Regions from separate parts of the Planococcus rifietoensis genome, predicted to be linked through region 1. Evidence: predicted binding sites of a transcription regulator. Region 1 holds the regulator's gene; each other region holds the start of a gene.
The links. Region 1 encodes LexA, which represses DNA repair genes until DNA is damaged. Its sites were predicted from a motif close to CGAACATATGTTCG; they were not measured.
Positions count from the first base shown of each region.

Region 1 (4,245 bases):
ACTGCCGACGCGACATCGTGCTTGAACTGGAAGAAATGGGCTTTGAAATCGAAGCATCCCACCACGAAGTAGCTCCAGGACAGCATGAAATTGACTTTAAATATGCGGATGCCATCAAAGCTTGCGATGATATCCAAACGTTTAAATTGGTTGTTAAGACGATTGCCCGTAAACACGGCCTTCACGCAACATTCATGCCGAAACCATTGTTCGGCGTCAACGGATCAGGCATGCACATGAACGTTTCCTTGTTCAAAGGCAACGAAAATGCTTTCCTAGATGAAGATGGCGATTTGAAGCTGAGCAAAACGGCTTACCAGTTCATGGCAGGCATCATCGAGCACGCGAAAGCATTCACAGCTGTCACAAACCCGACAGTCAACTCGTACAAACGCCTTGTACCAGGTTATGAAGCACCTTGCTACATCGCTTGGTCAGGTAAAAACCGCAGCCCGCTGATCCGCATCCCTGCTTCACGCGGCTTGTCTACACGCGTAGAAGTGCGTTCAGTTGACCCTGCTGCTAACCCTTACTTGGCTATGGCTGTATTGCTAGGCGCAGGACTTGACGGCATCAAGCGTGATTTGACTCCGCCAAAAGCTGTTGACCGCAATATCTATGCAATGAACCGCAAAGAACGCAAAGAAGTCGGCATTGAAGATCTGCCAGGCACATTGTATGCAGCACTTGACGAGTTGCAAAATGATGAAGTCATGACAAAAGCGCTCGGTTCACACATTTTGAATAACTTCGTGGAAGCGAAGGAAATCGAATGGGATATGTTCAGAACAAGCGTGCACCCATGGGAGCGCGAGCAATACTTGAAAATGTATTAATAGCGAAAAAACCGGAGCCCAGCGCTCCGGTTTTTTTATGATGGAAAATGACTTAGGCCATACGGTAAGCGGCGTAAAGCGAACGCTAGGAAAACTGTCTAAAGTTTGTGTCCTTTCACACATACGCTGACAGATGAAAACGTGGTAAGATTTTACTTATATGAAAGAACTTTTAATATCTGGAGGGATAAAATGCGGTTTATGAATGTCATCATCGTCTTTCTCATTGCCTTTTCGTTCGCGGGAATCGCTTTGTATGCAGTGGGACCGAATCTATCTTCGGAGGCAGTAGCGCAAAAAGCATTTGAAGAACTCGAGCAAAGCGGCAAGATGGAGGAAATGGTCCAGCAAATCGAAGCGGATCCGGAAGTCAGCCGCTATATGGAAGAATGGCAGTCCCAGCAAGAGATTCCGCAAGAATCTCAAGAAAGCGGGATGGAGGGCCAGTTGGAAGAAGAAGCAATTAATGAAAGCGATTCTATCGAAATTGAACCACCGCAAGTGCCGGAAGAGCAGGAATTGGCTTTTGATACTAAGGAAGATGCGGCAAGTGTCATGATGGAAAAAGTCGGCTTCCGCAACTTGCTGAAAATGAAAAATGCAGTTGAAAACGACACGATGACAGCTGAACAGGTCATGGATGAACTCGACGACGATTTAAATGAGGAAGAAATGCTGGCTCTGAAAGTGATGATTTTCAAGGAATGGCAAAACCGAAACTAAACAACAGTTTATGCTACACTAATATATGCATTTCCATTCATTTTGAAGGGAGGAATCTCGGTGAAAACGTTTCAAGTAGAATTCTTCTTTGATCAAGGGAATACCATCGTGCATACAGTAAAAGCGATCGACAAGGAATCGGCCATCAGCCAAGTGCCATCGAACGGCACTTATGAATTGACGGACGAAGCGAATGGCAAGATTTACCGCATCACCATCAACTTGGTAAAATACATCGTCGTAACAGAAACGCAAGCAAACTAAAAAAATAAGACAGCCGGAGATAAGCATCTCCGGCTGTCTTTCTATCATCAAGATTACATAAGATAATTATAGGTAGACACAAAACGATAGAAAAAAGGAGGAACTTTTGCTTTCCTCCTTTTTTCTATCGTTTTGTGTATTAAGGCTATATGTTTAATGGATTTGGCGGTAGACGCCGACGACTTTTCCGAGAATGCTCACCTGGTCGACAATAATCGGATCCATTGACGAATTTTCGGGCTGCAAGCGGAAGTAATTGTCCTCACGGAAAAAGCGTTTAACGGTTGCTTCATTTTCCTCGGTCATGGCGACAACGATGTCCCCATTATCCGCAGTCTGCTGTTGCTTGACGACGACATAATCGCCATTCAGGATGCCGGCTTCGATCATACTTTCACCCATGATTTCCAACATGAAGATATGGTCTTCTTCCGTGCCGTAAGTTTGAGGCAGCGGGAAGTATTCTTCGACGTTTTCGATGGCGGTGATCGGCATCCCCGCTGTGACTTTACCGATGAGTGGCACATGGAGGACAGGGCTCTTATCGATGAGCGCTTCTTCTGAGCCGATGATTTCGATGGCTCTTGGTTTGGTTGGGTCGCGGCGGATCAGCCCTTTGCTTTCGAGTCTCGCTAGATGGCCGTGGACTGTCGAACTGGATGCAAGGCCGACCGCTTCGCCAATCTCCCGGACGGAGGGTGGATAGCCTTTTGCACGGACTTCATCTTTTATGAAATTCAGGATGTCTTCCTGACGCTTAGATACTTTTTTCACCAGTTTCACCTCTTTATAGGATTTATTCAAGATTAACTATCTATAGTATAGCAACTCGGGCATTGAAATGCAAACATAGGTTCGAATTTAATCTTGACAAGAAACGTCTGTTCGCTTTACTATGAGAACATACATTCCGAACAAATATCCTAAAGGGGGCGGCTTGAATGACATTCTTTCGACGGAACTCATATTTAGTTTTCTTTTTCTCACTCATAGTAGTGTTTACATTTTACACGGTGATCAGCCATAACGCCGAAAAGCAGCAATTGGGCGAGCTGCAAATTGAAAAAGGTGATACGCTATGGGAGTTAGCTGAATCGTTCAGCGGCGAAACTCCCCATCATGAATGGATAGAAGAGATCATGGAAGTGAATAATTTGAAGACGACGAAAATCGTGGCAGGGCAATCATTGAAGATTCCAGCAGAACAGTTGAACTTCACGCCGGATGAAACTAAATATTATGCAGGTGATGCAGAATGAAGAAAAAAGCTTTAGTTTACTGCCGTGTCAGTACCACTAAAGACGAGCAGGAAACTTCGCTCGAACGGCAGGAAGAAGAATTGCTGTCGTTTGCATTCGAGCAAGGCTACCTGGTGGAAGATGTATACAGTGACCAGCACAGCGGATATGAAATGGATCGTGAAGGGCTTCTCGAGATGCTCAATCAAGTGAAGAGCCAAAAGGTCGATGCCGTGTTCATCCAAGATGAGACGCGCCTTGGCAGAGGGCATGCACGTATCGCTTTATTGCATGTCATGAAAAAACATGAGGTCGATGTCTATACGCTATCGGATCATGGCCCGATCGCCTTGAACGATATGGATGACATGGTCCTTGAAATTTTGGCCATCGTGGAAGAATACCAGCGCAAAATCCACAATGCCAAGATCAAACGGGGCATGAAGCGTGCGGTGGAGAATGGCTATAAGCCCGAGCGCAATTTAAAAGGAAAAGGCAATCCGGACGGCCGTGAGCGACTGGATCTTCCGGTAGATCAGATCGTCAGCCTAAAAGCGAGCGGCTTGACCTTCCATGAAATCGCGGTTACGCTGCAAGGCTTCGGCTACCAAGCAAGCAAAGCGACGGTGCACCGCCGTTTCCGCGAGTACCAGCAAATGAAAGAAAGCTGAAATCTTGCACTGTCCCGCCTTTTTTTGTACCATGGAGCAGTAGAAAGGGGGACTTTACATGCTATCTCCAGATAAGATCGGACGCATCAATGAACTGTCCAAAAAGTCCAAGCGCGACGGGCTGTCGCAAGAAGAAGCAAAAGAACAATCGGCGCTGCGCCAGGAATACTTGCAAAGTTTCCGCAAGTCGATGCGTGGAACGATTGAAAATGTCACCGTCATCGATCCGGAAGGAAAAGACGTAACGCCAGACAAAATTAAAAATAAACGGGAGAATAAGTATTTGAATTAATACTTATTCTCTTTTTCGTTGTATTCTTCCCTAGAGTTGACTAAACTAGAATAGGATTAAATTTAGTTTCAGAGAGGATGTCACTATGTCAAACCATGCAGATCAACTTGCAGTAAATACCATTCGAACACTTTCCATCGATGCGATTGAAAAAGCCAATTCCGGACACCCGGGACTTCCAATGGGCGCCGCTCCAATGGCGTATACACTCTGGACAAAAC
Region 1 is NZ_CP013659.2:1,648,759-1,653,003, reverse strand. Features, by position in the region: gene glnA (type I glutamate--ammonia ligase) at 1-836, shown strand, start outside; gene AUC31_RS08220 (hypothetical protein) at 1,029-1,559, shown strand; gene AUC31_RS08215 (hypothetical protein) at 1,620-1,823, shown strand; gene lexA (transcriptional repressor LexA) at 1,977-2,597, opposite strand; gene yneA (cell division suppressor protein YneA) at 2,765-3,082, shown strand; gene AUC31_RS08200 (YneB family resolvase-like protein) at 3,079-3,732, shown strand; gene AUC31_RS08195 (DUF896 domain-containing protein) at 3,791-4,024, shown strand; gene tkt (transketolase) at 4,110-4,245, shown strand, end outside.

Region 2 (4,245 bases), 930 kb from region 1:
GCCTATTCCCCCTCCGCCGATGAACACATCCGTTTTCATGAGCTTCAACTCCTTGACTTTCCTTACCCTGAAAACGAGCCCGTGAAAACAGAACTGCCGGCAAACACTAAAAAAAGACCCTCGAAGGGTCTTTTTTTCACAATTTGTTCTTAAAGTGCTCCGTATGAAGCGGCCAGTTCCGCACCGACTTTGGCATTGTGCTTGACGAGTTCGATATTGGCGACCAAGCTCTTGCCTTCCGTCAACTCTTTCACTTTGCCGAGAAGAAACGGCGTGACGTCTTTGCCGTTGATGCCGTTTGCTTTCGCTTCCGCCATCGCCTGTTCGATGATGCCATCGATGAAGTCTTTATCGAGTGCATGTTCTTGTGGGATCGGGTTGGCAATGACCGCCCCGCCTTTCAAGCCGAGCGACCATTGCGCTTTTAGGATAGCCGCAAGCTCTTCAGTCGTTTGCGAACCGTAGCTTAGCGGGAAGCCGCTGTGGCGTGTGTAGAACGCCGGCATCTCGTCTGTCTGGTAGCCGATGACCGGCACGCCTTTGGTCTCGAGGTATTCAAGTGTCAGCCCGATATCGAGAATCGACTTCGCGCCTGCACAGACGACCGCAACCCCTGTATTCGACAACTCTTCCAAATCAGCCGAAATATCCATCGTCGCTTCTGCCCCGCGGTGAACTCCGCCGATGCCGCCGGTCGCGAAGACGCGGATGCCGGCGAGTTCTGCACAGATCATCGTCGCGGCAACCGTCGTTGCGCCGATTTTTTTCGTGGCAAGCAATTGGCCGATGTCGCGTCGGGATACTTTCGCAACGTCCGGTGAATTGCCCAGAAGTTCAAGTTCTTCATCCGACAAGCCGATTTTGATTTGCCCGTCCATCAATGCGATCGTTGCCGGAACGGCTCCGTTGTCGCGGACGATCTGCTCGACTTCACGCGCCGTTTCCACGTTTTGTGGATACGGCATGCCGTGAGAGATGATTGTCGACTCCAAAGCGACGAGTGGTTTTTTCTGTTCGATGGCTTCCTGTACTTCTGTTGAATAGCTGATCATGTTTGTCATTTCAATTCCTCCAGTTCTTTAGTTAACACTGTTTCCGTTAATTCAGGGCGCACTGTCTGGCTGCTTGCGAGTGTCTTGGATGCATTGAGCATGCCCATCTGTACCGCTTGATGAAAACCATAGCCGGATAGGTGGGCGTGAAGTAGGCCGCCAGAGAAGGCATCTCCAGCTCCCGTGACGTCTTCCACTTGCTGCGTTTCGATTGCCGGGAAATGCATCACGCCATTTTCGTCGCCCGCCATGGCCCCGTCTTTTCCGCCAGTTACGACGGCCGTTTTTGCGCCTTGCTCAAGAAGCATTTCAACCGAGCGCTTCCAATCCGCTTGATCCTGGATGGAAATGCCGAGCCTGAGAGCTGCTTCGTCGCGGTTCAAGATCAGAAAGCTGATCCCGCTCAAGTCTTCTCCTAACCGATCCATTTTAGGGGCTGATACGGGAATGACAGCCAGCGGCACATTCGAAGACGATGCGAGAGCCTGTAGGTACATAACGGTTTCTTTCGGGCAGTTCAAGTCGACTGCCAATAGTTTCGCACGCATTAACTTGCTGCGGTGATGCTCCAGGTAGCTAGGTGTCATTTCCGTGTAGATGTCCATGTCCGCCAGTGCCAAAGTCATTTCGCCGTCAGGTTCCAACACAGCGGTATAGCTGCCGGTTGCGCCTTGTGAAAGCGTCTTGGTCATGGCAGTGTCCATATAAGGCGAAGACACTTCTTCGATGAAACGCCATTCCGGATCGTCTCCGGCAACCGATACCAATTGGACTTCGTGGCCAAGACGGCCCAGGTTTTCAGCGATATTACGCGCGACGCCCCCGACGCTCCTCGTCACCGTTGCCGGATTCGAGGTGCCGTGGACAGACGGTGCTTTCAAATGGAATTTCCGGTCCACATTCGCCCCGCCGATACACAAGATCGCATTTTCTTCGGGCAGCACATATGCACGGCCGAGAATCCGGCCTTGCTTGATGAGCCCGGAGATCAGATTGGCTAAAGATGGCCGTGAAATCCCGAGCGCATCTGCCATTTCCTGTTGGGACAAATACGGATCATGCTCGATTAGCTCCAGGATTTTCTGTTCGTTGCGATTCATTGGCTCCCTCCCTTTCAAACTTTTGTTTATATTTTAAACTTTTATAATAAATAATGCAAATCGTTTTTCTTTCATGTGCCCCACTATTGCGCTACGTGTTTGAATATTGCTACTATAGAAAGGATGAGAGGAGTGTTTTTGGAAATGACTACATTTGATGAAAAGTTATCCCGCTATGCTGAATTGGCGGTAAAGGTAGGCGTCAATATCCAGCCTGACCAAAAATTGTATATTGCAGCTTCCATAGATGCAGCACCGTTTGTCCGCTTGATTGTCAAGAAAGCTTATGAAGAAGGTGCGAGACAAGTATTCGTGGATTGGAGCGACGATGTGATTTCCCGCACGCGCTTCGAAAAAGCACCGGAAGATTCTTTTGCCGAATTCCCGGAATGGAAAGTCCAGGAGCGCGAGCAATTGGCCGAACAAGGTGCTGCGTTCATCAGCGTCGTTTCGCAAAGCCCGGACCTGCTGAAAGGCATCGATTCCAAACGCATTTCTGCATCCCAGAAAGCGACCGGCCAAGCGCTAAATAAATACCGCCAATACGTCCAATCCGATAAAATCAGCTGGTGCGTCCTAGCAGCACCGTCTGCACAATGGGCGAACAAAGTGTTCCCGGACCTCCCGGAAAACGAGCAAGTAGAAGCGCTCTGGGAAGCGATTTTCAAGGCTGTCCGTGCAGATACGAAAGACCCGATTGAAGCTTGGCTCGAGCATGACCGCACGCTCCACACCAAAGCCGATTATTTGAATGACAAGAAATACGCCAAGCTTCATTACCAGGCACCTGGCACCGACCTCGAAGTCGCGCTACCAAAAGGCCATCTATGGGCAGGCGCTGGTTCAGTCAATGAAAAAGGACATACTTTCATGGCCAATATGCCGACAGAAGAAGTGTTTACAGTGCCTCATAAAGACGATGTCAACGGCTTCGTCTCCAGCACCAAGCCACTCAGCTACGGCGGCAATATCATCGACGGCTTTAAAATCACGTTCGAAGGCGGGCGCATCACCGATGTCACAGCCGAACAAGGCGAAGAAGTGCTCAAGGAATTGGTCGCCACGGACGAAGGCTCCCACCGCCTCGGCGAAGTGGCATTAGTGCCTCACCAATCGCCAATTTCGGATTCCGGCATCTTGTTCTTCAATACTTTATTCGATGAAAATGCGTCCAACCACTTCGCGATCGGCAGCGCCTATGCGTTCTGCCTAGAAGGCGGCAAGACGATGTCAGCGGATGAATTGAAAGAACACGGCTTGAACCAAAGCATCACCCATGTCGATTTCATGGTCGGGTCTGCAGATATGGACATCGACGGCATTTTGGAAGACGGCACGCGCGAACCGATCTTCCGAGGCGGCAACTGGGCATTTTAAAGGTCGATAATTCGACACTTAATTTTCCATCCGTTTTCATGTATACTGAATAGGATTATTACAGTTTAGAGAGGGGTTATCACTATGCTATACGGTATTACTGCTGTCCTCGGATTTATGGCTGTGATCTTCATGTTCTTCTTCACACTGCTTCATTTCCTTGGCAAAGAGCTTCATAGCCATGATGCAGAGCATATCGATCCGCTTCCGAAAGAGCGTCATTAAGTAAAAAAGCTCTGCCTCGCATATGCGGGGCAGGGCTTTTTTCTGTTTCTCCTCCCTCTATCACATCTCACAGAAAAGTGATAAAATTTGAATAAGCAGTGTTTATACCGATTAGGAGGAATTCATCCATGTTTTCTGCAACGGATATCGGGATCGATCTCGGTACCGCCAATATTCTCGTCTATACAAAATCAAAAGGCGTCATCTTGAATGAACCATCGATTGTCGCCCTGGATGCCCGCAGTGGCGCTGTCATTGCCATCGGAACCGAAGCGAAAGCGATGCTCGGCAAAGCGCCCGATTCCATCCGTATCGTGCGCCCGATGAAAGAAGGCGTCATCGCCGACTTTGACGTGACCCGCGAGCTCTTGAAGCTGGTCATGCAAAAAGCGGCTAAACAACTCGGCGGCTCTCTCAGAAAGCCGAAAGTCATGGTATGTACCCCGTCCGGCGCAACGGCTGTTGAACGCCGGGCCATCCATGATGCCGTC
Region 2 is NZ_CP013659.2:721,954-726,198, reverse strand. Features, by position in the region: gene AUC31_RS03375 (FAD-dependent oxidoreductase) at 1-39, opposite strand, end outside; gene AUC31_RS03370 (pseudouridine-5'-phosphate glycosidase) at 150-1,061, opposite strand; gene AUC31_RS03365 (carbohydrate kinase) at 1,058-2,152, opposite strand; gene AUC31_RS03360 (aminopeptidase) at 2,297-3,529, shown strand; gene AUC31_RS17840 (hypothetical protein) at 3,614-3,754, shown strand; gene mreBH (rod-share determining protein MreBH) at 3,883-4,245, shown strand, end outside.
Region 2: the regulator LexA is predicted to act here: its motif matches at 2,168-2,181, upstream of AUC31_RS03365 (carbohydrate kinase).

Region 3 (4,245 bases), 810 kb from region 1:
ATTGTTCATCCTGTTCTTGGAGCAAGTGCTGTACGGCGGCCAGTTCCATGCCGACCCACATGGCGGCAATATCCTGTTGAAACCCGACGGCACCATTGTGTTGATCGATTTCGGCATGATCGGCACGATTTCCGAACGCGATTCGCAAGCGATTCTACTGATTGCGGAAGGCATCCTGTTCAAAAACTACGAACAAGTACTCGACGGTTTGGAAGATTTGCGATTCCTGTTGCCGAATGCAGACCGCGACTTACTAGCGGATGCTGTTGAGCGGCTCGTTGCTGCTTACGAATCGAACGAATTAATGCAAATGGACAGTTTTGTGGTCGAGCGGTTATTAAAAGACATGCAAAACATTGTCCGCACGCAGCCGGTGCAGCTGCCAGCGGAATTTGCCTTTTTTGGCCGTGCGACATCGATTTTCGTTGGCGTCTTGCATGTATTGGATCCTAAAGTTGATCTCTTCGCCCTTGCGCGTCCACGCGTACTAGAGTGGGCTTCGACCAAACGGGAAGGAAAAGGGATTTTTGGGAAAGAAGACGTCTTCCGTTGGATCCTTAATTCCACGGGGCCGGCACGGGCATTTCCGAAAAAGCTCATCAACTTCCTTGATGAACCAGAACGCATTCGCCATTACTTGGAGAATAAGGAAGGGCGGGAGCGGGAACACCAGCGCAACCTGCAGAGCCGGATGTTTGCCGGCATCTTCTCACTGCTGTCGTTTTCCGGGATTTCATTATCCGTCTGGTTCTGGCACGAACCGTTCCTATGGGTATCGTCGGTGTTTTTCGTCGGCTCCCTGTGGGCGTTCCGAGCCATCCGTTAAACAGAAAAATCGCCTTATCGAAATGCAGGTGTTGGGCCTGCATGCCGAAAAGGCGATTTTTTGTAGTGGATGGATTCTGCCCGGTCCTTCAGGCATAGAAAAACAATCGAAATCATCTTTTTTTAACTGGCGGCTCTTGCAATTTCCGGATTCCCGGTTAAAATGAAAATAAGAACACTTGTTCCTATTAGCTAGGGGGTGAGGAAATGCCCCTAATTTCAAGGGCGGAAATAGCCGTGTTTGAGAAGCGGGTGCAATTGCCGATGGTGCTCCTCATTTTGGAACGAGATCGCGAGTGGATCAGGAAAAGTCCTTTCAAGCTGAAAGCTCCTTACCTGGAATTATTGGATAGGGCGATCGAGCAGGCAAAAGGCGACCTGGCCGAAACCATCGAGTTGATGAGGGCCCATGGCATGAAGGTGAGGCGGGGAAGTAAAGACGGCAATTTCTCGGAATATGTATTTTGCCACGGCGGCTATGAAGACCATCGCCGCTATTTGAATATTCGTTTGAAAAATGCCGTTGAAGATCAATTGAGGTTTTACCTGACAGCGGCCGCTAAATCAATTTAATCCAGCGGCTGCTGGCTGCGAGGCGGAAACGCCCGTTTCGTCACATAATTCATCCGGTGGTTATGGACACGCTGTGCTTTTTTGAAATAGCGGCGCAAAGACCCGGTGAAGGAATGCTGGTTGCGAAGCGCGATAGGAGAGATATCCGCAGGGACGACGACGCCATTGCTAAGCGATACCAAACTGCCCCGTCCGCTATCATCCGCCGCAATCAAATCGATGGCATCGAAATTGAACCAGATGGAATCCTTGTTTTTCGGAGAGTGGGTTGGGAAGAAAATCAACGGGTTGCCGTAATACTCGCCGACGATGATCGGCGGCTTGTGTTTTACGCCAATCGCTTTTTGTGCGTAGAGCGTGGCGCTGGCGAGGGAGCCGCGATAGAATGAGCATGATTTCGCCACAATTTTATAGACCGATTCCTCCACCAGGAATTCGCTGCGGTCTTCGATGACCCGTGTCAGGAGCCGGTGGCCGTCCATATACGGGAGCAGCGCGTATGTATTGCTGCAAATTGTATAAGAGACGGGATATTGATTCTTCTTACCCATGAATATTTACCCCCTAAATTTACTTTACATACCTCATTATAATAAAAAATGGAAAATACACAATAAGTTTTTTTCGAAAAAATTATTTTTTCAATCTCGTTGTAATTTTCAAAAAACTCTTGCTTCTTTCTTGCGCTTTCGTGTATACTAATGAAAAGCATTCGGGGTGAAGAAGAATGGAAAACTATTATTCTTATGCTGACTTCATGAAAGCGATGGCTCAAACGAAAAAGATCACGGAAGCGGAAAAGCTGCTGAATGAGATCTACCTGGATCTGTTCTTGAAGCATGTTCACCGCGAACAGCAGGAAACGCAATTGCTGGCACTTATCGATGAGGCCCTGGATCATAACGACCGCAAATCTTTCGACACATATACTGCACAGCTGCAAGAGCTGAAGCGGGAAGAAGAATAACAGAACCGCCCGGAGAAACTCCGGGTGGTTTTTCTATGTCTTGATGACGGCAGCTGCGCTTCAGTGAAATCAAAAATCCCTCCTGTAAACAGCCGATAAGATGAATATACTTCAGAAAAAACATACGTTCGCTTTTTGTTAGGGGAATTTTAGGGCATATGTTAAAGTAGAAGTAGTGAAAAATACGGGAGGACATATCCATGAAAAAGGAATTTAACCTGCAAGCTCCTTATGAACCGGCGGGCGACCAACCGGAAGCCATCGCTCAATTAACGAAAGGCATCATCGACGGCAAAAGGTTCCAGACCTTGCTCGGTGCGACCGGGACGGGGAAAACCTATACGATGTCGAATGTCATTCAACAAGTGAAAAAACCGACATTGGTCATGGCCCACAACAAAACTTTGGCAGGTCAGCTCTATAGCGAGTTCAAGGAATTCTTTCCTGACAATGCCGTAGAATACTTCGTCAGCTATTACGATTATTATCAGCCTGAGGCATATGTGCCGCAATCTGATACATTCATAGAAAAAGATGCGAGCATCAATGATGAAATCGATAAATTGCGCCACTCAGCGACCAGTTCCTTGTTCGAACGCGACGACGTCATTGTCATCGCTTCCGTTTCCTGCATCTATGGCCTCGGTTCCCCGAAAGAATACCGGGAACTCGTCGTCTCGCTGCGCAAAGGGATGGAGATCGAACGCAACCAGCTGCTGCGCAAATTGGTCGACGTGCAATATGAACGCAACGACATCAATTTTATACGCGGAACATTTCGCGTACGCGGCGATGTGGTGGAAATCTTCCCGGCTTCGCGCGATGAGCGCTGCTTGCGCGTGGAGTTTTTTGGCGATGAAATCGACCGCATCCGTGAAGTCGATGCTTTGACAGGAGAAATTATCGGTGACCGCGAACACGTCGCTATTTTCCCGGCGTCCCACTTTGTTACGCGTGAAGACAAGATGGTCAGAGCCATTGAAAACATCGAAGCGGAACTAGAAGAACGCCTCAAGGAAATGCGTGCGGAAGATAAACTGCTCGAAGCGCAGCGGCTCGAACAGCGCACTCGCTACGATTTGGAAATGATGCGCGAGATGGGCTTCTGCTCAGGCATCGAAAACTATTCGCGCCATTTAACGCTGCGTCCAGCAGGCGCACAGCCTTATACATTGATTGATTACTTCCCGGATGATTTTCTGCTGGTCGTCGACGAAAGCCATGTCACTCTGCCGCAAGTCCGCGGCATGTTCAATGGTGACCAGGCGCGTAAAAAAGTATTGGTCGACCACGGCTTCCGTTTGCCGTCCGCCATGGATAACCGCCCGCTGACATTTGATGAGTTCGAGGAGCATATCGACCAGGCGGTGTTTGTTTCAGCGACGCCAGGCCCTTATGAACTCGAACATACACCGGAAATGGTGGAGCAGATCATCCGTCCGACGGGCTTGCTTGACCCGGAAATTGAAATCAGGCCGATCGAAGGTCAAATCGATGACCTTATGTACGAAATCCAGCAGCGTAAAGAGCGTGGGGAGCGTGTATTGGTCACGACCTTGACGAAGAAAATGTCGGAAGACTTGACGAATTACTTGAAAGAGGCAGGCGTCAAAGTCAATTACCTGCATTCCGAGATCAAGACGCTCGAGCGCATCGAGATCATCCGCGAGCTGCGGATGGGCGTATACGATGTGCTGGTCGGCATCAACTTGCTGCGGGAAGGGCTTGATATTCCTGAAGTTTCATTGGTGACCATACTCGATGCCGATAAAGAAGGCTTCTTGCGTTCGGAACGTTCCCTTATCCAGACGATGGGGCGTGCTGCCCGAAACGAGAACGGCCACGTTATCATGTATGCGGACCGGATCACGGATTCGATG
Region 3 is NZ_CP013659.2:834,398-838,642, forward strand. Features, by position in the region: gene AUC31_RS03970 (ABC1 kinase family protein) at 1-826, shown strand, start outside; gene AUC31_RS03975 (YhjD family protein) at 1,033-1,398, shown strand; gene AUC31_RS03980 (competence protein ComK) at 1,395-1,949, opposite strand; gene AUC31_RS03985 (IDEAL domain-containing protein) at 2,126-2,365, shown strand; gene uvrB (excinuclease ABC subunit UvrB) at 2,566-4,245, shown strand, end outside.
Region 3: the regulator LexA is predicted to act here: its motif matches at 2,483-2,496, upstream of uvrB (excinuclease ABC subunit UvrB).